DNA from 3 places in the Streptomyces sp. NPDC014882 genome. Region 3 is predicted to be linked to each of the others. Evidence: predicted binding sites of a transcription regulator. Region 3 holds the regulator's gene; each other region holds the start of a gene.
The links. The regulator HrcA, encoded in region 3, represses chaperone genes, less so after heat shock. The targets are predictions, from matches to a motif close to TTNGCACTCNGNNNNNCNGAGTGCNAA.

Region 1 (7,134 bases), on a different contig from region 3:
AACGCGTCCACCCCTCCGGGCCCGAGCCCCGCCCCCCTCCTCCGACCGCCGAACAGCCCCGCCCCGACCGCCTGTCCGCCCGGCTGACCGCCCTCCGGGAGTGCGAGGGCGACCACGTCCAGGCGACGCTGTTCCGGCCGGCCGGCGACGAGACGCTGTGCCGCGGCTGCCGCGACTCCCCGTCTCCCGTGCGGAACCCGGTGTCCCGTCCCCGCCCCTGACCCGCGGTGTGCGGGACGGGACACCCGCGTGCCCGAGGGCCCGCCGTGCCCACTCCCGCACGGTCCTCGAACGTGGAACGGGCGCCCGGTCCACCGCCGGGCTCCGGCGGCTGCCGGGCAGGGCCGGGAAGGCGCCGACGGGGCGGCTGCCGCCGACAGGCGTGGGATGCCCGCATCACCTATGGTGGAGTGCGGTGAGCCGACCGGGACTCACCTCTCGGGGCCATCTGGTTCGCAGTCCCGACAACACATCTCATCCCGTGGGGCCGTGAGTACGCCGGCCTTCTCCCCCATCCGCAGCACATCCGCAGCGCATCCGCCGGTCGGCGCTGTTCCGACCTGCTCCGATCACCGCCGCCGTACCGGATCGTGCCGTCCGACGGACCACACCGGTCCGTTCGCGGCACCGGCGGCCTCCGCCGACGGGTGGGGCCCGCGAACGGCCCACGGGTCCCGGTTCGCAGGCGAATCGAGGAACGGAGACACCATGACGACACTCCGCCTGACTCTGAAAGCCTCGCTGTGCGCGCTCGTCGCGCTGATGACGGCCGCGGTCTGGACCCAATCGGCGAACGCGTGGACCTGGGCCACCAGGGTGACCGTGTACAACGGTGCCGGCCTGTGCGTCCAGGGAACCGCGGGAATCGACCACAGCCGCCCCGGCGCGTTCTCCGGGAACCTCGCCTACGCGGACACCTACGCCCTGACGCAGGGCTGCGGGACCGGTCTGGCCAAGCCCGACGGCTGGGCCGCCGCGCGGGCCACCGTCTACCGGTGGAACGGCACCGACTGGGCGGTGTGCCGCACCAGCCCCTGGAAGTACGGCGCCACGGGTCAGGCGGGGGGCGAGTTCCCCGGGCCCTGGGGACCTGAGCAGGTGTACAACTGGGGCGGTTGGCAGTCCTGCGGTCCGGGCTACTACGGAACGGTCGCCTCGGCCTACGTCTGGGACGGTTCCGTCTGGCGCGGCGGCACCGTCTGGTCGGGCTACGAGTTCGCCTCGTCCACCCGGCTCCAGGAGAACCGGCCCTCCGAGCCCGAGACCACTCCCGAGCCGAAGGCCACACCGCCCTCCGCCCACCCGCCGGTGAAGGCGGGGGCCCGGTAGGGGCAGGAACGCGCCGCACGCTCCACCCGTGTCCGGCGGATCCGTGAGGACCCGCCGGACACGCTCCCGTGCCGGGGCGGCACTCGTGGAACCCGCCCGGTTCCTGGTGCGGCACGACGGGTGGCGCGACGGATCGCGCGGCGGGTGACGGTCGGCGCGGAAACGCCGAGGCCCGGCACCCCTCGCGGGGGCCGGGCCTCGGTGGCTGACGTGCGTCAGTGGGAGTGGCCGTGGCCGTGTCCGGCGGCGGCGGGCTCCTCTTCTTCCTTCTTCTCGACGACCAGGGTCTCGGTCGTCAGGAGGAGGGAGGCGATGGAGGCGGCGTTCTCCAGGGCGGAGCGGGTGACCTTGACCGGGTCGATGACGCCGGCCTTGACCAGGTCGCCGTACTCGCCGGTCGCGGCGTTGAAGCCCTGGCCCTTGTCCAGCTCGGCGACCTTGGAGGTGATGACGTAGCCCTCCAGGCCGGCGTTCTCGGCGATCCAGCGCAGCGGCTCGACGGCGGCGCGGCGGACGACGGCGACACCGGTGGCCTCGTCGCCGGTCTTGCCGAGGTTGCCCTCGAGGACCTTCACGGCGTGGACGAGCGCGGAGCCACCACCGGAGACGATGCCCTCCTCGACCGCGGCGCGGGTCGCGGAGATGGCGTCCTCCAGACGGTGCTTCTTCTCCTTCAGCTCCACCTCGGTGGCGGCGCCGACCTTGATCACGCACACGCCGCCGGCCAGCTTCGCGAGGCGCTCCTGGAGCTTCTCGCGGTCCCAGTCGGAGTCCGTGTTCGCGATCTCGGCCTTGATCTGGGCGACGCGGCCGTGGACTTCCTCGGTGTTGCCGGCACCGTCGACGACCGTGGTGTCGTCCTTGGTGACGGTGACGCGGCGGGCGGAGCCGAGCACGTCGACGCCGACCTGGTCGAGCTTGAGGCCGACCTCCTCGGAGATGACCGTGGCGCCGGTCAGGACGGCGAGGTCCTGGAGCATCGCCTTGCGGCGGTCGCCGAAGCCGGGGGCCTTCACCGCGACGGCGTTGAAGGTGCCGCGGATCTTGTTCACGACCAGGGTGGAGAGCGCCTCGCCCTCCAGGTCCTCGGCGATGATCAGCAGCGGGCGGGAGGAGTTGGTCTGGATGACCTTCTCCAGCAGCGGCAGCAGGTCGGCGATGGAGGAGATCTTGCCCTGGTTGATGAGGATGTAGGGGTCCTCGAGGACGGCCTCCATGCGCTCCTGGTCCGTCACGAAGTACGGCGACAGGTAGCCCTTGTCGAAGGCCATGCCCTCGGTGAAGTCCAGCTCCAGGCCGAAGGTGTTGGACTCCTCGACGGTGATGACACCGTCCTTGCCGACCTTGTCCATGGCCTCGGCGATGAGCTCGCCGACCTGCTGGTCCTGGGCGGACAGCGCGGCCACGGCGGCGATGTCGGACTTCTCGTCGATCGGGCGGGCCGTGGCGAGCAGCTCGTCGGAGACGGCCTTGACCGCGGCGTCGATGCCCTTCTTGAGGAGGGCGGGCGACGCGCCGGCGGCGACGTTCCGCAGGCCCTCGCGGACCAGCGCCTGGGCGAGCACGGTGGCGGTGGTGGTGCCGTCACCCGCGATGTCGTTGGTCTTGGTCGCCACCTCCTTCACCAGCTGCGCGCCGAGGTTCTCGTACGGGTCGTCGAGCTCGACCTCGCGGGCGATCGTGACACCGTCGTTGGTGATGGTGGGGGCGCCGAACTTCTTGTCGATGACGACGTTGCGGCCCTTGGGGCCGATCGTCACCTTGACCGTGTCGGCAAGCTTGTTGACGCCGCGCTCGAGGGCGCGACGGGCGTCCTCGTCGAACTTCAGGATCTTCGCCATGGGAGCGGTTCAGCCCTCTCGGAAAGCGTGGGAGAAACGAACCGCGCCCCCAGCACCCGGCTTCACAAAGACGCGGGGGCCAGGGGCGCAGTTCACTGCAGAACTGGGTGAATTACTTCTCGATGATCGCGAGCACGTCGCGGGCCGAGAGGACGAGGTACTCCTCGCCGTTGTACTTCACCTCGGTGCCGCCGTACTTGCTGTACAGGACGACGTCGCCGACCTTGACGTCGAGCGGCAGGCGCTCGCCGTTCTCGAAGCGACCCGGGCCCACGGCGAGGACGGCGCCCTCCTGGGGCTTCTCCTTCGCGGTGTCCGGGATGACCAGGCCAGAGGCCGTGGTCTGCTCGGCGTCGAGCGGCTGGACCACGATGCGGTCCTCGAGCGGCTTGATGGCAACCTTGGAGCTGGTGGTCGTCACGATCCGACCTCCCCCTTCGGAGATCTCACGGGGTTAACTGTCTGAGGTGGCGACCAGGTGGATCCGTCGTCGCGGGTGCCGGACCTGCCCGTCGCTATTGGCACTCTCCAGTGGGGAGTGCCAGGGCTGAGACTATGACCGCGATTAGCACTCGGTCAAGCGGAGTGCCAGCGCCGTGCGTCGCGCGTGCCGGGATCCGGGTCGGACGGGGGCGTGCAGGCGGGTCGATCGAACAGGAGTCCGGGCGGGGCGGACGGGGCGGGGCCCGTCGTCCGGCGCCCGCGCGGCGAGGGGGCGGTCTCAGAGGTAGTCCTCCAGGCGGCCCACCGTCAGGCCCTGCTCCTGGATCCGCCGCAGCAGCCTCGTCGTGCGTTCCCGCAGGCTCGGGCCACCGGTCTCGTCGGGGTCGACGGCGACGACGTCCCCGGGGCGCAGGCGGTGCGAGCCGTGGGTGTAGGTGAGGCCGGCGGGCCCCATGGCGGCCCGCCAGAGGACGACGGCCGCGATCCCGCAGTCGGCGGCCGCGCGCAGGGTCACCGCGTCGTACGCGCCGTAGGGCGGCCGGAACAGGCGGGGGCGCAGGCCGAAGCGGGCCTTGAGCTTGTTCTGCTGGCCGCAGATCTCGGCGCGCTGGCCCGCGTAGGGCAGGCCGCGCAGGGCGGCGTGGTCGAGGGTGTGGTTCTGGAGGCCGGCGCCGACCGACCGCAGCCGGGCGAAGTGCGCGTAGCCCGGGCCCACCACGCTGTCGGTGAGGAACATGCTGACCGGGAGGCGCAGTTCGCGGACCATGGTGACGAAGCGGGGGTCGCGTTCGGCGCCGTCGTCGTAGGTGAGGAAGACGACCTTGTCGCGGGTCGGGATCCGGTCGACGACCGGCGGGAGCGCGGGGCGGGCCGGGCCGCCCGCGAGGGGGCCCGCCGCCGGTGTGCGGGCGGGAGCGGGGGCGAGGGGGGCGTCCAGACCCCAGCGGCGGTACGGCGGCTCCGCGGCCGGCGCGTCGTGCGGAGGTGCGGCCCGCCCGGCCGACGCACGCGGACGCGCGCCCCGGCCGGCGTCCGGTCCCGCGGTCGGTCCCGTCACCGGTCCCGTCGCCGGTCCCGCGGTCGGCCCCGTGGACCGTGCGCGCTCCGTCGCCGCGCGGCCCGGGTGTCCGGCCGGGTCGGCCGGGCCGGCCGGGCCGGCGCAGCCGGTCAGCGTCACCGCGAGGACCACGACCGACGTGAGCGGCGCGGTCCGCCCTCTCACAGGTAGTCCTCCAGCCGGGCCACCGCGTACCCCTTCTCGGTGACCAGGTCCAGGAAGCGGCGGATCATGTCGGGCATGGTGCCCTTCCAGTCGGCGCGGCCGCGGAAGTGGGTGAGGACGATGTCGCCGGGGTGGAGGTCGCGGTCCCACTCGCGGTAGTCCCAGTGGTCGACGAAGACCTCCTCGCTCCACAGCGGCGCGTACCTCACGCCGCAGGCCTTCGCGGCGCGCAGGGTGTCGCGGTCGTAGTTGCCGAAGGGCGGGCGGAAGAGTGCGGGGCGTCTGCCGTAGTGCTTCTCGATGACGTCCTGCATGCCGCAGATCTCGCGCTTCTGGTCGCCGTAGGAGAGGGCGGGCAGGTAGGGGTGGTTGAGGGTGTGGTTGTTCAGGGTCACCCCCGCGTCCTGCATCTTCTTGAAGTAGCCGTAGTCCTCCTTGACGAGGTAGTCGCTGAGGAAGGCCGTGTAGGGGATCTTCAGGTCGCTCATCATGCGCAGGAACGCCGGGTCCTTCTCGGCGCCGTCGTCGATGGTGAGGAAGACGACCTTGTCCTTGGTGGGGACGGTGGTGAAGACCGGCGGGAGGTCCAGTTCCTCGTGGTCGTCGACCTCGAAGCCCTGCCGGGTGGTGATCGCCGGTTTCTTCACGGGCGGCGCGGGGGGTGCCAGGGGGACCTTCTCGAGCCGCCAGCGTGCGGCGGCGGCGGTCCGGGCGGCGTACTCGGCGCGCAGCTTGGCCGCGTAGGCGTGCAGGGCGCGGGCGGGCTGCCCCTGGAGCGGCTGCTGGCCGGGGGCGGGACGGCTCCCGGTGCCGCCGGTGTCCGTGGCGCCGGGGGCGCAGCCGGAGGCGAGGGCGGCCACGGCGAGGACCGCGACGCCGGTTCCGGCCCCCGTCCGCCGCATCCTCTTTTTGTCATTTTGTACGACTGATCCTGGTCCCATGGCGCCGGATCCTCGCAGTCACGTCCGGGCGATCCCGCCCGACACCGCCGCCGGAGGCGCACCATCCACCGACTGGCCCACAATGACCCGGTGAACGACCTCGCCCCGCTCCTCACCCCCGAGGGCCGCGCCCTCCTCGACGCCGTGCGCGGCACCGCCCCGGCCGACGAACTGGCCGTCGCCACCCGGCTGCGCCGCGAACACCCCGCCGAGCTGGTCTCGGCGGCGCTCGGACAGGCCCGGTTGCGGCAGCGCGCGGCGGCCAAGTTCGGGGCGGAGGACGCGGAACGGATGTTCTTCACCCCGAACGGGGTCGAGCAGTCGACGCGCGCGAGTGTGGCCGCCCACCGCGCCGAGCGGATGAAGGCGCTCGGCGTGGCCTCGGTCGCCGACCTGTGCTGCGGGATCGGCGGCGACGCGATCGCGCTCGCCCGCGCGGGCATCAGGGTGCTGGCCGTGGACCGCGACCCGCTGACGGCGGCGGTGGCGCGGGCCAACGCCGAGGCGCTGGGGCTCGCCGCCCTGGTCGAGGTGCGCGAGGCGGACGTCACGGAGGTCGACACGGGCGGGTACGACGCCGTGTTCGTCGACCCGGCGCGGCGGGGCGGCCGGGGACGGATCTTCGACCCGGAGGCCTACTCGCCGCCGCTGTCGTGGGCGGTCGGGGCGGCCCTGAGGGCTCCGCACGGCGCGCTGAAGGTGGCCCCCGGCATCCCGCACGAGATCGTGCCCGCCGGGGCCGAGGCCGAGTGGATCTCCGACGGCGGGGACGTGAAGGAGGCCGTGCTGTGGTTCGGCACCGAGCCGGGCGCGGTGCGCGCCACCCTCCTGCCCGGCCCGCGCACCCTGCTCGGCGCCGGTCTGCCCGACCCGCGGGTGCGGCCGGTGGGGCGCTACCTGTACGAGCCGGACGGCGCCGTCATCCGGGCCCACCTGGTGGCCGAGGTCGCCCGGGACCTGGACGGCGGTCTGGTCGACGAGACCATCGCCTACGTCACCGCGGACACGCTGCGGCCGACGCCGTACGCCACCGCCTACGAGATCACCGACCGGCTGCCCTTCAACGTCAAGAAGCTGAAGGCGCTGCTGCGGGAGCGGGGGGTGGGGATCCTCACCGTGAAGAAGCGCGGCTCGGCCGTGGAGCCGGAGGAACTGCGCAGGAAGGTCAAGCCGCAGGGGCCGAACGCGGCGACCGTGTTCCTGACCCGGGTGGCGGGGGCGCCGACGATGCTCGTCGGCCACCCGGCGCTCGTCGCTCACCCGGCCTGAGCGGCGCGGCGCAGCAGCAGCTCCCGTTCCCGTTCGTTGCCGGTCAGCCGCGCGGCCCGCGCGAACTCCGCGCCCGCCTCCGCCGTGC
Region 2 (7,134 bases), on a different contig from region 3:
CGGCGTCAACACGGCCAAGGAGTTCGGCGGCACGCCCGTGCTGGGCGGGGCGGTGGCGGCGATCGTGGTGTATCCGGGCGTCGCGAAGGTCACGGCGTTCGGGGTGACGCTCGCCCCCGGGCAGGGCGGGGTCCTCGGCGCGCTGGCGGCGGCGCTGCTGGCGACGTGCGTGGAGAGGGGGTGCCGGGGCCGGGTCCCGGCGGCCCTGGACGTGCTGCTGACCCCGACCCTGACCGTCCTCGTCGCGGGTCTGGCCACGCTGTACGGCCTGATGTGGGCGGCCGGCGCGGTCTCGACGGCCATCGGCACTGCGGCGAACTGGCTGCTGACGACGACGGGCGCGTTCGCCGGCCTGGTCCTGGGCGGGCTGTTCCTCCCGCTGGTGATGCTGGGCCTGCACCAGGCCCTCGTCCCGATCCACGCCACGCTCATCGAGCAGCAGGGCCACACCGTGCTGCTGCCCGTCCTGGCGATGGCGGGCGCGGGCCAGGTGGGCGCGGCCCTCGCCGTCTACGTCCGCCTGCGCCACGACACCGCGTTGCGCACGACGATCAGGTCGGCGCTCCCGGCGGGCCTGCTGGGCGTCGGCGAGCCCCTCGTCTACGGCGTCTCGCTGCCGCTGGGCCGCCCCTTCCTCACGGCCTGCGTGGGCGGGGCGGCCGGCGGGGCCTTCGTCGGCTTCTTCGCGATGCTCGGCGACAAGGTCGGCGCGACCGCGATCGGCCCCTCGGGCTGGGCCCTCTTCCCCCTGCTCGCCGGGAACCGGGGCTGGGGCACCCTCCTCGCGATCTACGCGGGCGGCCTGCTGACCGGGTACGCGGTCGGCTTCGCCGCCACCTACCTCTTCGGCGTCACCGACCACGTCATGGCGGCCGCCGGCTCCGGACGCCCGGCCGACGAACCGCCCGGGGACCGGCCGCCCTCACGATCCGTCCGGTGAACCCGCTCAGGGACCGGCCGCCCCACGACCCGGCCGTGAACCCGCCCGGGCACCGGCCACCCCCACGACCCGGCCGGTGAACCCACCCGGGTCCTGACGGGCGCCGTGGCCCGGCCGATGCCCCACCCGGGTCCTGGCGGGCGCCGTGGCCGCCGTCCCGGCAGGGGACGGCGGGAGTGGGCGGGAGCCGGCGGGGCGTCCGGAGCCGGTGTCCGCGGAGGGTGCTCTCCGGGCCGGGCCCGGCCGGGCCCGGAGGCGTCGGGGGAAGGCGGGTTCTTCTCGCGGAGGGCGGCGCGGGTGAGGAAGCCGGCCCGGGGAAGCCGGCCCGGTCCGTCCGGCCCGGCCGTCGGTCCGGAAGGACCGGGCGCGCCCCGGTCCGCCGGCGGGATGTGCGACGGTTGGGTCACCGGTGCCGCGCACCCGGACCGCGGGAGGACCCGCGGCGGGACCGCGCACCGGGGCAGCACGCCGCAGGACGACACGCCGCAGGAAACGGAGACGCCCGTCATGAACCACGCCCAGCTCACCCACCTGGGCCGCGCCCTGCGGCTGCTCGGTGAGCACGGGGACGCCCTGACCGCCGACACCCCCGACGCCAAGCTGCACGAGGTCAAGGCGGACCTGCGGCGCGCTCTGGAGCTCCTGGAGGAGGGCGTGACCTCGGCCGCGCCCAGCACCCGGTGCGCCGAGCACCCCAACGGACCCGTGGACAACGCCGCCCCCGACCTGTGCCTGCTGTGCGAGACCCGGCGGCGGGCGGCCCGGCGCGCCGAGTTCAACGGCCCCGCCCCGCAGGCCCCGCACCCCACCGCCCCGTCCCGCTACGGCGTCCGCGGCGACCGCCCCCAGCCCCAGCAGCGCTGGCTGCCGGAACTGTGGAACGGCCAGGAGTGGCAGCTGTGCGGCACTCCCCGGCGCGACCGCCACGAGGCCGAGCTGTACCTCGCCGCCCTGCGCCGGGGATCCCGCCCCGCCATGGCCTACCGCCTGGTGCACGAGTTCACCGACTACGAGGTGCTGCGCGTCTGGGGGATCCCGGTGAAGACCGACATCGAGCCGCTGGGCAACCTGTAGGCCGGGCCGCCCTCCCGGCGGATCGGACCGGTCGGCCTCGACCCGGTCCGGTCCGGTCCGGTCCAGCCCGGTCCGGCCCGGTCTGATCCGGTCCGGTCCGTGTCAGCTCAGGGTCTTCAGGGACGCCGCGTCGTACGGCTCCAGCTCGTCGAGGCGGCCGGTCAGGACCTTGGCCGCCCACTCCGGGTCCTGGAGCAGCGCACGGCCGACGGCCACCATGTCGAACTCGTCGCGCTCCAGCCGGTCGAGCAGGTCGTCGATGCTCCTGAGGCCGGAGCCCTCGCCCTGGAAGGCCTTGAAGAACTCGCCGTCGAGACCGACCGACCCGACGGTGATGGCGGGCCGGCCGGTCAGCTTCTTCGTCCAGCCCGCGAGGTTGAGGTCGGAGCCGTCGAACTCGGGGACCCAGTAGCGGCGCGTGGAGGCGTGGAAGGCGTCGACACCGGCCGCGGCGAGCGGGGCGAGGATGGCCTCCAGCTCCTCGGGCGTCTCGGCGAGGCGCGCGTCGTAGGCGTCCTGCTTCCACTGCGAGTAGCGGAAGACGACCGGGAACTCCGGCGACACGCTCTGGCGCACGGCGGCGACGATCTCGGCCGCGAACCGGGTGCGGGACACCGGGTCGCCGCCGTAGGCGTCGGTGCGGCGGTTGGTGCCCGCCCACAGGAACTGGTCGACCAGGTAGCCGTGGGCGCCGTGGATCTCCACGCCGTCGAAGCCGATGCGCTCCGCGGCCGCCGCGGCCTCGGCGAAGGCGCCGATGACGTCGTCCAGGTCGCGCTGGGTCATCGCCTTGCCGGTGCCCTCGGTGCCGTCCGTGCGCACGCCGGAGGGGCCGACGGCGGGGGCGTCCGCGACGGGCGGCTGGCCCTGCTCGCGCACCATGCCGATGTGCCACAGCTGCGGCATGATCGTCCCGCCGCCCGCGTGCACGGCCTCGGCGACCTTCGCCCAGCCCGCCAGCTGCTCCTCGCCGTGGAACCGCGGCACCCGGTCGCTCTGTCCGGCGGAGTCGTGGCCCACGTACGTGCCCTCGGTGACGACGAGGCCGACACCGGCGGCGGCGCGGCGGCCGTAGTACGACGCCACGTCCTCGCCGGGGATGCCGCCGGGGGAGAACATGCGGGTCATGGGCGCCATGGCGATGCGGTTCGGCACGGTCAGGCCGTTGAGGGAGACGGGACGCCCGAGGACCTCGGCGGCGCGGGCGGCGGCGGGGGAGGTGGCGGGAGTGGCGGGGGTGGCGGGGGTGGCGGGGGTGGCAGTCACGGCAGAGGACTCCTCGGAGAGGTCACGGCGGACATCGAGCGGCGGACGTGGAGCAGCGGACATTCCGGATGGTATGTGCACATGCAAGCACTGCCCTCCCCTCTCAACGGCCCTCCCGCTCCCGCCATTCCGCCCGCTCCCCCGCCGCCCCTGTGATCCGGGCCACGCCGGCCAGGGCCGCCCCGCACGGCGGGACCCCGGGAACGCCCGAGGGCGGCACCCCCTCGATGGGGATGCCGCCCTCGGTGGAAACCCGAGCCGGATCAGGCTCAGAAGTCCATGTCACCGCCCGGCATGCCGCCGCCGGCCGGGGCCGCGGCCTTCTCCGGCTTGTCGGCGATGACGGCCTCGGTGGTGAGGAACAGCGCGGCGATCGACGCGGCGTTCTGCAGCGCGGAGCGCGTCACCTTCGCCGGGTCGATGATGCCCTCGGCGATCATGTCGACGTACTCACCGGTCGCGGCGTTCAGGCCGTGGCCGACGGGCAGGTTGCGCACCTTCTCGACGATGACGCCACCCTCGAGACCACCGTTGACGGCGATCTGCTTGAGCGGGGCCTCCAGGGCGAGCTTCACGGCGTTGGCGCCGGTCGCCTCGTCACCCTCGAGGTCGAGCTTCTCGAAGACCGAGGTGGCCTGCAGCAGGGCCACGCCACCACCGGCGACGATGCCCTCCTCGACGGCCGCCTTCGCGTTGCGGACGGCGTCCTCGATGCGGTGCTTGCGCTCCTTGAGCTCCACCTCGGTGGCGGCGCCGGCCTTGATGACGGCCACGCCGCCGGCCAGCTTCGCCAGACGCTCCTGGAGCTTCTCGCGGTCGTAGTCCGAGTCGCTGTTCTCGATCTCGGCGCGGATCTGGTTGACCCGGCCCGCGACCTGCTCCGAGGAGCCGGACCCGTCGACGATGGTGGTCTCGTCCTTGGTGATGACGACCTTGCGGGCCTTGCCCAGGAGGTCCAGGGAGGTGTTCTCGAGCTTGAGACCGACCTCCTCGGAGATGACCTCGCCACCGGTGAGGATGGCGATGTCGTTCAGCATCGCCTTGCGGCGGTCGCCGAAGCCCGGGGCCTTGACGGCGACGGACTTGAAGGTGCCGCGGATCTTGTTGACGACCAGGGTCGACAGGGCCTCGCCCTCGACGTCCTCGGCGATGATCAGCAGCGGCTTGCCCGACTGCATGACCTTCTCCAGGAGCGGGAGCAGGTCCTTGACGTTGGAGATCTTGGAGTTCGCGATCAGGATGTACGGGTCGTCGAGGACGGCCTCCATACGCTCCATGTCGGTGGCGAAGTACGCCGAGATGTAGCCCTTGTCGAAGCGCATGCCCTCGGTGAGCTCGAGCTCGAGACCGAAGGTCTGCGACTCCTCGACCGTGATGACGCCTTCCTTGCCGACCTTGTCCATGGCCTCGGCGATCAGCTCGCCGATCTGGGTGTCGGCGGCGGAGATGGAGGCCGTCGAAGCGATCTGCTCCTTGGTCTCGACATCCTTCGCCTGCTCGAGCAGGGCACCGGAGACGGCCTCGACGGCCTTCTCGATACCGCGCTTGAGGGCCATCGGGTTGGCGCCGGCCGCCACGTTGCGCAGGCCCTCGCGGACCAGCGCCTGGGCGAGGACGGTCGCGGTGGTCGTACCGTCACCGGCGACGTCGTCCGTCTTCTTGGCGACTTCCTTGACCAGCTCGGCGCCGATCTTCTCGTACGGGTCCTCGAGCTCGATCTCCTTGGCGATGGAGACACCATCGTTGGTGATCGTGGGGGCGCCCCACTTCTTCTCGAGGACGACGTTGCGGCCCTTGGGGCCGAGCGTCACCTTGACGGCGTCCGCGAGCTGGTTCATGCCGCGCTCGAGGCCGCGCCGCGCCTCCTCGTCGAACGCGATGATCTTGGCCATGTGAAGTGGTCCCTCCAGGACTGGGGGTGATTCCTTCGGACCGCGCCCGCGCCCGCGACGGACGGCTCGCCGGCCCCGTGGTTCCTTGCCCCACCTGGCCTGCGGGCCTCACCGACCCGGTCCTTCGTTGTCACTCTCACCTTCAGAGTGCTAACGCAATGATTAGCACTCGCCTGTGCCGAGTGCAAGCGCCTCCCCGGGATACGCAGGTGAACGGGGGGTGGCGGCGGACGCCGGCGGGCGGCCGCGCGCGGGCCGGAGGCGATCACGGGCGGCTCCGGACGGCGCGCGGCCGCGGACACGCCGAAGGGCTCGCACCCCGGGAGGTGCGAGCCCTTCGACGGTGAAGCCGGTGAAGCCGGTGGAGCTGATGAAGCCGGTGGAACAGAAGAACGTCGCTGCAAGTCGGCGCGTGCTTCAGCCGGTCGCGAGCCGGACCATGTCCGCCTGCGGCCCCTTCTGGCCCTGCGAGATCTCGAAATCGACCCGCTGACCCTCTTCCAGGGTGCGGTATCCGTCCATCTGGATCGCGCTGTAGTGGACGAAAACATCCGCACCACCGTCGACCGCGATGAAGCCGTACCCCTTCTCCGCGTTGAACCACTTGACGGTGCCCTGAGCCATGCCTAACTCCCCTATTACTGGCCCTTGCACAGATCCGCACTTCGCGGATCCGGGTCAGACCTCACCCCCCAGTTGGTTGGGGGCGTGCGCCGGAACGCGTCGACCGCGGCCGAATGTATCCGCACGACTGCCCTCTGCAACAGGTCAATCGGACGAGAAATCTGGACGTGAAGAGTCCGCAGAAGAGTGAGAATTCGCCCGAATTCAGGGCAAGTCGACCCCCGCAAAGGGAAGGAAAGGCGCAAAACACATGCACAGTTTGGCTGTTTCTCATCGCCCGCCCCGGCGGAACTCCTTCGCGGCCGGCGGGCAATGAGCGGCGCGTTCCCCAACCCTACCGCGCTCAACCACACTGAATTGCCCCCTCCGCTTCTCTCGCGGAGGGGGCAATTCGATGAACTCTCGGTAATTGACCTTACCCACGGTTACTACCAGCGGGTACTACCGACGGGTACGGAGGGTCGGTCAGCCGCCGGCCACGGCCGGGATGATGGAGACGCCGGCGCCGTCCGGGGTCGCCGTGTCCAGCCCCTGCTCGAAGCGCACGTCGTCGTCGTTGACGTACACGTTGACGAACCGGCGCAGCTTGCCCTGGTCGTCCAGGACGCGGGCGGCGATGCCGGTGTGGTTCTTCTCCAGGTCGGTGATGACCTCGCCGAGGGTCGCGCCCTCGGCCGGGACCTCGGCCCTGCCACCGGTGTAGGTGCGCAGGATGGTCGGGATGCGGACGGTCACGCTCATGCGAGGCCAGCCTCTCGGAAGGAGTCCAGGGTGGGGCGGATGGTGGCGGTGAGGCCGGTGCCGGCCACCGCGTCGAGGGTCTTGAGGCCGTCCCCCGTGTTGAGGACGACGGTGGTCTTCGTCGGGTCCAGGAGACCGTTCTCGATCAGCTTCCTCGTCACACCGACGGTCACGCCGCCGGCGGTCTCGGCGAAGATGCCCTCGGTCCGCGCCAGCAGCTTGATCGCGTCGACCACCTGCTCGTCGTCCACGTCCTCCACCGCGCCGCCGGTGCGGCGCGCGATGTCCAGCACGTAGGGCCCGTCCGCCGGGTTGCCGATGGCGAGGGACTTGGCGATGGTGTCCGGCTTCTGCGGCCGGACCACGTCGTGGCCCGCCTTGTAGGCGGTGGACACCGGCGAGCAGCCCTCGGCCTGCGCCCCGAAGATCTTGTACGGCCGGTCCTCGACCAGGCCGAGCCCGATCAGTTCCTGCAGTCCCTTGTCGATCTTCGTGAGCTGCGAGCCGGAGGCGATCGGCACGACGAGCTGGTCGGGCAGCCGCCAGCCGAGCTGCTCGCAGATCTCGTACGCCAGCGTCTTGGAGCCCTCGGCGTAG
Region 3 (7,134 bases):
GTTGGGGGTCTGCACCTCGACGTGCACGATGAGGTCACCGCGTCCGCCGCCCCGCAGGTGCGTGACACCGCGCCCGTGCAGCGGGATCGACTGCCCCGACTGCGTGCCGGGCCGGATGTCGACCTCCTCGAGCCCGTCGAGCGTCTCCAGCGGCACCTTGGTGCCGAGGGCCGCCGCGGTCATCGGCAGGGTGACCGTGCAGTGCAGGTCGTCGCCGCGCCGCTGGAACTGCGCGTGCGGCAGCTCGTGGATCTCGACGTACAGGTCACCGGCGGGACCGCCGCCGGGCCCGACCTCGCCCTCGCCGGCGAGCTGGATGCGGGTGCCGTTGTCGACGCCGGCCGGGATCTTCACGGTCAGCGTGCGGCGCGAGCGCACCCGGCCGTCGCCCGCGCACTCCGGGCAGGGCGTCGGCACGACGGTGCCGAAGCCCTGGCACTGCGGGCAGGGCCGCGAGGTCATGACCTGGCCGAGGAAGGACCGCGTCACCTGCGACACCTCGCCGCGGCCGCGGCACATGTCACAGGTCTGCGCGGTGGTCCCCGGCGCCGCGCCCTCACCGCTGCAGGTGCCGCAGACGACCGCCGTGTCGACCTGGATGTCCTTGGTCGTGCCGAAGGCCGCCTCGTCGAGGTCGATCTCCAGCCGGATCATCGCGTCCTGGCCCCGGCGGGTGCGCGAGCGCGGTCCGCGCTGCGACGCCGTGCCGAAGAAGGCGTCCATGATGTCGGAGAAGTTGCCGAAGCCACCGGCCCCGAAGCCGCCCGCGCCGCCGCCCGCCTGGGACAGGGGATCCCCGCCGAGGTCGTAGACCTGCTTCTTCTGCGGGTCCGACAGCACCTCGTAGGCGGCGTTGATCTCCTTGAACCGCTCCTGGGTCTTCGGATCGGGGTTGACGTCCGGGTGCAGCTCGCGTGCGAGCCGCCGGAAGGCCTTCTTGATCTCTTCCTGCGACGCGTCGCGGCGCACGCCGAGAACGGCGTAGTAGTCCGTGGCCACTTACGACTCCGCCAGGATCTGTCCGACGTACCGTGCCACTGCGCGTACCGCTCCCATCGTTCCCGGGTAATCCATGCGGGTCGGTCCGACCACGCCGAGCTTGGCGACTGCCTCGCCGCCCGAACCGTAGCCGACCGACACCACCGAAGTGGAGTTGAGCCCCTCATAGGCGTTCTCGTGACCGATGCGTACGGTCATGCCCGAATCCCCCGCCTCGCCAAGGAGCTTGAGGAGCACGACCTGCTCCTCGAGTGCTTCCAGGACGGGGCGGATCGTGAGGGGGAAGTCATGTCCGAAGCGGGTGAGATTGGCGGTGCCGCCGATCATCAGCCGCTCCTCGTTCTCCTCGACGAGCGTCTCCAGCAGCGTGGAGAGCACCGTCGTGACCGTGCCGCGGTCCTCGACCTCGAAGGCGTCGGCCAGGTCCTCGACCAGGCGCGGTACGTCGCTGAAGCGGCGGCCCGCGACCCGGCTGTTCAGCCGCGCCCGCAGGTCCGCCAGCGAGCTCTCGCCGAAGGGCGCCGGGCAGTCCACCATCCGCTGCTCGACCCGCCCGGTGTCCGTGATCAGCACCAGCATCAGCCGGGCCGGCGCCAGCGCCAGCAGTTCGACGTGCCGCACCGTGGAGCGCGTCAGCGACGGGTACTGCACGACGGCGACCTGCCGGGTGAGCTGCGCGAGCAGCCGTACAGTCCGGGCCACGACGTCGTCGAGGTCGACGGCGCCGTCGAGGAAGTTCTGGATGGCCCGCCGCTCGGGGGCCGTCATCGGCTTGACGCCGGCGAGCTTGTCGACGAACAGCCGGTAGCCCTTGTCCGTGGGGATGCGCCCGGCGCTGGTGTGCGGCTGCGCGATGTACCCCTCGTCCTCCAGGGCGGCCATGTCGTTGCGGACCGTGGCCGGGGAGACGCCGAGGTTGTGCCGCTCGGTGAGCGCCTTGGAACCCACGGGTTCCTCGGTGCCCACGTAGTCCTGGACGATGGCGCGCAGCACTTGGAGCCTGCGTTCACTCAGCATCCGCGCTCACCTCCAGAAGTCGTCCCCGGTCCCCCGGGCGCCCCGCCTGGCACTCTTCACATTCGAGTGCCAGCGTTCCCCGGCCCAGTGTACGGCCGTGGGGTACACCCTGGGCAAGGTCGGTCGCCCCGCCGGGCCGCCGGGGCCGGGCCCCGCCGTCGCGGGCGGGCGCGAACACGACGGCAGGGGCTAGCGTCGCGGTATGACGGTGACGTGGGAAGAGCTGGGGTGGGAACGGGTCGCCACCGGGGTCGGCCGGTGCCGGCTGCCCGGCTGGGACTGCACGGCGGGGCTGGTCGTCGGGGAGGGGCGGGCCCTGCTGGTGGACGCCGGGTCGAGTCTCGCCGAGGGCGCCCGGCTGCGGGCCCGCGCCGAGGAACTCGCCGGTCACCGTGTGACGGATCTCGCGCTCACACACCCCCATTTCGACCATGTGCTCGGGGCGGCGGCCTTCGCGGGCGCGGAGGTCTACGCGGCGGTGGGGGCGGAGACGGTGGCGGCGGACGAGCTGCGCGCGGACGCGGTCCGGTGCGGCCTGGACGAGGCCGCGGCCGCGGAGGCCGTGGACATCCTGGTGCGGCCCCGCCACCCGGTCTGCGGCGAGTGGACGCTCGACCTGGGCGGCGGGCGGCAGGTCCTGCTGGCGAACGTCGGTCCGGGCCACACCGCGCACGACCTCGCCGTCCTCGTCCCGGCGGGCCCCGGCTCGCCCGAGGTCGTCTTCTGCGGCGACCTCGTCGAGGAGTCCGGCGAACCGCAGGCCGGGCCCGACGCCGTACCGTCGCGGTGGCCGGCCGCCCTCGACCGGCTGCTGGACCTCGGCGGCGAGGACGCCCTGTACGTGCCCGGTCACGGCGCGGTGGTGGACGCGGCGTTCGTCCGGGCCCAGCGGGACGCGCTGGCCGCGCGCTTCGGCGTGTCGCCGTGACCGCCACGGGGCTTCTCCTATCGTCATCCGAATGGGCCCCCGTGTGTACTCCGCCGACCTGACCCCGCCGTGGAAGAAGAAGCAGCCGCCCGCCCCCGAGGTCCCCGCGGACCCCGGTCTGGTGGTGGAGGAGCCCGGCACCGGTTTCTGCGGCGCGGTGATCCGCTGCGAGGCGGGCACGGTCACCCTGGAGGACCGCTTCGGCAAGCACCGGGTCTTCCCGCTGGAACCGCGCGGCTTCCTCCTGGAGGGACGGGTCGTGACGCTGGTCCGCCCGGCGCCGGCGGCTCCGGCGCGGCCCGCCCGGACCGCCTCCGGTTCGGTCGCCGTGCCCGGCGCCCGCGCCCGGGTGGCCCGCGCCGGCCGCATCTACGTCGAGGGCCGGCACGACGCCGAGCTGGTGGAGAAGGTGTGGGGCGACGACCTGCGCGTCGAGGGCGTGGTCGTGGAGTACCTGGAGGGCGTGGACGACCTGCCGTCGATCGTCGCCGGGTTCGCCCCCGGCCCCGACGCCCGGCTGGGCGTGCTGGTGGACCACCTCGTCCCCGGCACGAAGGAGTGGCGCATCGCGCGGTCCGTGACCGGCGAGCACGCGCTGGTGGTGGGCCACCCGTACGTCGACGTCTGGGAGGCGGTGAAGCCGTCGTCGGTGGGCATCGCGGCCTGGCCCCGCGTCCCGCACGGGCAGGACTGGAAGACGGGGGTGTGCCGCGCGCTGGGATGGCCGTCGGAGAACACCGGCGCGGTCTGGCAGGCCGTCCTGAAGCGGGTGGAGTCCTACAAGGACCTGGAACCGGAGCTGCTGAGAGCGGTCGAGGAACTGATCGACTTCGTCACGGCACCGGGGTGAGCGGCGGCAGCGTGCCGAACCCGCTCGTGTCGAGGTCGATGCCCAGCAACGGCAACGGCACCGGATCACCGAACTTCCGCGTCCGTTTGGTCAGGTAGTCCGCCGACACCCCGCTGCCGGCCGGTTCCGTCAGTACGAGGCACCTCGCCTGGAAGGGATCGATGACCAGGTACACGGGCACGCCACCGGCGGCGTAGATCGACCGCTTCTCGACGTAGTCGCGGTGAACACTGGTTTTGGACACGACCTCGACCAGCATCGTCACGGCGGGGGCTGGAACAAGTCGTCCGGGGCTGTCGTCGGCGCCGACCTCCAGGACGACGAGGTCCGGCTGGGGCTCGCTGTCCTCACCGGGAAACGCCACGTCCTGCGTCTGCAGCCGGTCCCACCTGTCGGAGGGAATCTGATCCTGCACCGCTTGGACGATGCGGTTGTGGACCTTGTCGGGTCCGGCCATCATCACGATTTCCCCCCGGATGAGCTCAGCTTTGAAGCCCTCGGGAACCTCCAGGTTCTCGAAGGCCTCGTGCACCCGGCGATCATCCACAGCGGTCATCTCCGTGGCCCTCCACATCCGCCGCGTACTTGTCGGCGGCAGCCTACGAACCAGGTTAGGGACCGAACCGGCGTTCCGCAGCGGTTCACCCGCCGGGGTGATCAGTCCACCAGGTCCCGCACCACCGCGTCCGCCAGCAGTCGTCCCCGCAGGGTGAGGACGGCCCGGCCCGCCTCGTAGGGGCCGCCGTCCAGCAGCCCCTCCGACAGCGCCCGCCGCGACGCCGCCAGCCCCGCCTCCTTCAGCAGCTCCAGCGGAACGCCCTCCCGCAGCCGCAGCTCCAGCAGGATCCGCTCGACCCGGCGGTCCTCCTCCGACAGGACCTCGCGTCCGGCACCCGGCGAACGGCCGCTCGCCAGCGCCGCCGCGTACGCCCCCGGGTGCTTGACGTTCCACCAGCGCACGCCTCCGACGTGGCTGTGGGCCCCCGGGCCCGCGCCCCACCAGTCGGCGCCCCGCCAGTACAGCTCGTTGTGCAGGCAGCGGCCCGCCTCGGAGGTGGCCCAGTTGGACACCTCGTACCAGTCGAAGCCCGCCGCGGACATCGTCTCCTCGGCGATCAGGTACCGGTCGGCGTGGACGTCGTCGTCGGTCGTCGGGACCTCGCCGCGGCGGATCCGGCGGGCGAGCTGCGTGCCCTCCTCGACGATCAGGGCGTACGCGCTGACGTGGTCGGGTCCGGCGCCGAGGGCGGCGTCCAGGGAGGCCCGCCAGTCGTCGTCCGACTCGCCGGGGGTGCCGTAGATCAGGTCGAGGTTGACGTGCTCGAAGCCGACGCCGCGGGCCTCCGCCACGCAGGCCTCGGGGCGGCCGGGCGTGTGGGTGCGGTCGAGGATCCTCAGCACGTGCTGCCGGGCGCTCTGCATGCCGAAGGAGATCCGGTTGAAGCCGCCCTGGCGGAGGGTGGCGAGGTACGCCGGGTCGACCGACTCCGGGTTGGCCTCGGTGGTGACCTCCGCGTCCGCGGCCAGCCCGAACTCCTCGCGGATCGCCGTGAGCATCCGGACCAGGTCGCCGGCCGCGAGCAGGGTGGGCGTACCGCCGCCGACGAAGACCGTGCGGACCTGGCGCGGGTCGTCGCCGAGGACCTTGCGGGCCAGCCGGATCTCGTCGATCAGGGTGTCGGCGTAGTTCTCGCGGGAGGCGAGGACACCGCCGGTGCCGCGCAGCTCGGTGGCGGTGTAGGTGTTGAAGTCGCAGTAGCCGCAGCGGCTCGCGCAGTAGGGCACGTGCAGGTAGAACCCAAGGGGGCGGTCGGCGGCCCCGGCGAGCGCGGAGGCGGGCAGCGTGCCGTCGGTGGGGACGGGCTCGCCGTCGGGAAGTGCGGAAGGCATGTCCTCCATTGTCCCGTACGCCGCCCGCGGGTCCCGCGGGCGGCTGTGCGGCTCCTGCGCGGTGCCGCGCGGCGGCCGTGCTACTCGGCCTGGAGCACCAGCAGGGCGAGGTCGTCCTCCGGGGGCCGGCCGCCGAACTCGTGGACCAGCCGGCGGATCCGCTCGGCGATCAGTTCCGCGTCCAGCCCCGCGCAGCCGGACAGCGCGAGGGCGAGGCCGTCGCCGTCGTCGAACTGGCGGGAGCCCGAGCGGCGCTCGGTGACGCCGTCGGTGACGCAGAGCAGGGTGTCGCCGGGCCACAGGTCGAGGCTCTCGCTGACGTACGTGACGTCCTCGACGACGCCGAGGAGGGTCTGCGGCTGCGCGACCGTGGTGACGCCGCCGCCGGCCCCGAGGAGCAGGGGCAGGGGGTGGCCGGCCGAGGCGAGGGTGCAGCGGACGCCGCCGTCGAAGGGCACGAGCTCGCCGTAGAGGAGCGACAGGAAGCGGGTCTGCGGCCCGTCCCCGGGGTCCGCCGGGCCGACGAAGGCGCGGGCGGCCGCGTCGGCGGCCTCGGTGGCGTCGTCGAGGAGGAGCTGGTTGAGGCGGTCGAGGACGTCGGCCACGCCGTACCCCTCGCGGGCCAGCAGCCGGAGCCAGGGCCGGGCCAGTCCGATGACCACGGCCGCCTCGGGGCCCTTGCCCTGGACGTCGCCGACCGCGAAGCACCAGCGGCCGTCGCCCACCGGGAACAGGTCGTAGAAGTCGCCGCTCGGCCCGCCCTGCTCGCGCGGCTCGTGGACGAGGGCGCTGCGCAGGCCGGGGATCTCGGCGACCGCGCCGGGCAGCAGGCCGCGCTGGAGGACGGCGCTGATGGTGGCCTGGCGGGCGTACTGGCGGGCGGCGCCGATGGCGAGGGCCACGCGCCGGCCGAGGTCCTCGACGAGCCCGGTGACCTCGTCGGGGAAGCGCGGCAGCCCGGCCCGCCCGATGACGAGGGTGCCGAGCGGGCGGCCGCCGGCGACCAGCCGGTAGGCGAGGGCGGTGCCGTGCGGGCCGAGCGCGCCGCCGGGCCAGGAGTGAACGGCGGGTCCGGAGCCGGGGTCGTCGGGCGGGCGCGGCGGGTCCTTCTCCAGGGCCCGGCGCAGCTCCTCGACGTGGTTCTCGCTGACGTGCCAGACGCGGGTCAGCCGTGCCTGCGGTCCGTCGTCCCAGCCGGCGCGCGGGCCGAGCTCGTCCTCCAGCCGGACCGCGCACCAGTCCGCGAGGCGCGGCACGATCAGCTGGCCGGTGAGCGCGGCGACCAGCTCCTCGTCGAGCTGCCCGGCGAGCAGGTCGGAGGCCTCGGCGAGGAAGGACAGGGCGCCGCGGCCGAGCCAGTCGCGGTCCTGGGCTCCGGACCGGCGTCCGGGGGCGGGTACGGGGGCGGGTACGGGGGCCTCGGCGAAGGCGAGGGAGCCCAGGGGAGCGA

Region 1: groES (co-chaperone GroES) is a predicted target of HrcA. The motif match lies at 3,736-3,762, and genes of this name have one in related genera.
Region 2: groL (chaperonin GroEL) is a predicted target of HrcA. The motif match lies at 5,335-5,361, and genes of this name have one in related genera.

What each region holds. Positions count from the first base shown of each region.
Region 1 covers NZ_JBIBWL010000001.1:385,130-392,263, reverse strand. Annotated here, with positions in the region: gene ACF09K_RS01770 (hypothetical protein) at 1-221, shown strand, start outside; gene ACF09K_RS01765 (hypothetical protein) at 709-1,329, shown strand; gene groL (chaperonin GroEL) at 1,545-3,170, opposite strand; gene groES (co-chaperone GroES) at 3,283-3,591, opposite strand; gene ACF09K_RS01750 (polysaccharide deacetylase family protein) at 3,892-4,836, opposite strand; gene ACF09K_RS01745 (polysaccharide deacetylase family protein) at 4,833-5,738, opposite strand; gene ACF09K_RS01740 (methyltransferase domain-containing protein) at 5,868-7,046, shown strand; gene ACF09K_RS01735 (RNA polymerase sigma factor) at 7,034-7,134, opposite strand, start outside.
Region 2 covers NZ_JBIBWL010000005.1:125,663-132,796, reverse strand. Annotated here, with positions in the region: gene ACF09K_RS14220 (PTS transporter subunit EIIC) at 1-940, shown strand, start outside; gene ACF09K_RS14215 (hypothetical protein) at 1,448-2,014, shown strand; gene ACF09K_RS14210 (NADH:flavin oxidoreductase) at 2,117-3,280, opposite strand; gene groL (chaperonin GroEL) at 3,550-5,172, opposite strand; gene ACF09K_RS14200 (cold-shock protein) at 5,590-5,796, opposite strand; gene ACF09K_RS14195 (MoaD/ThiS family protein) at 6,262-6,537, opposite strand; gene thrC (threonine synthase) at 6,534-7,134, opposite strand, start outside.
Region 3 covers NZ_JBIBWL010000002.1:243,327-250,460, forward strand. Annotated here, with positions in the region: gene dnaJ (molecular chaperone DnaJ) at 1-999, opposite strand, end outside; gene hrcA (heat-inducible transcriptional repressor HrcA) at 1,000-2,016, opposite strand; gene ACF09K_RS05725 (MBL fold metallo-hydrolase) at 2,219-2,944, shown strand; gene ACF09K_RS05730 (DUF3097 domain-containing protein) at 2,976-3,794, shown strand; gene ACF09K_RS05735 (Uma2 family endonuclease) at 3,778-4,350, opposite strand; gene hemW (radical SAM family heme chaperone HemW) at 4,452-5,684, opposite strand; gene ACF09K_RS05745 (SpoIIE family protein phosphatase) at 5,765-7,134, opposite strand, start outside.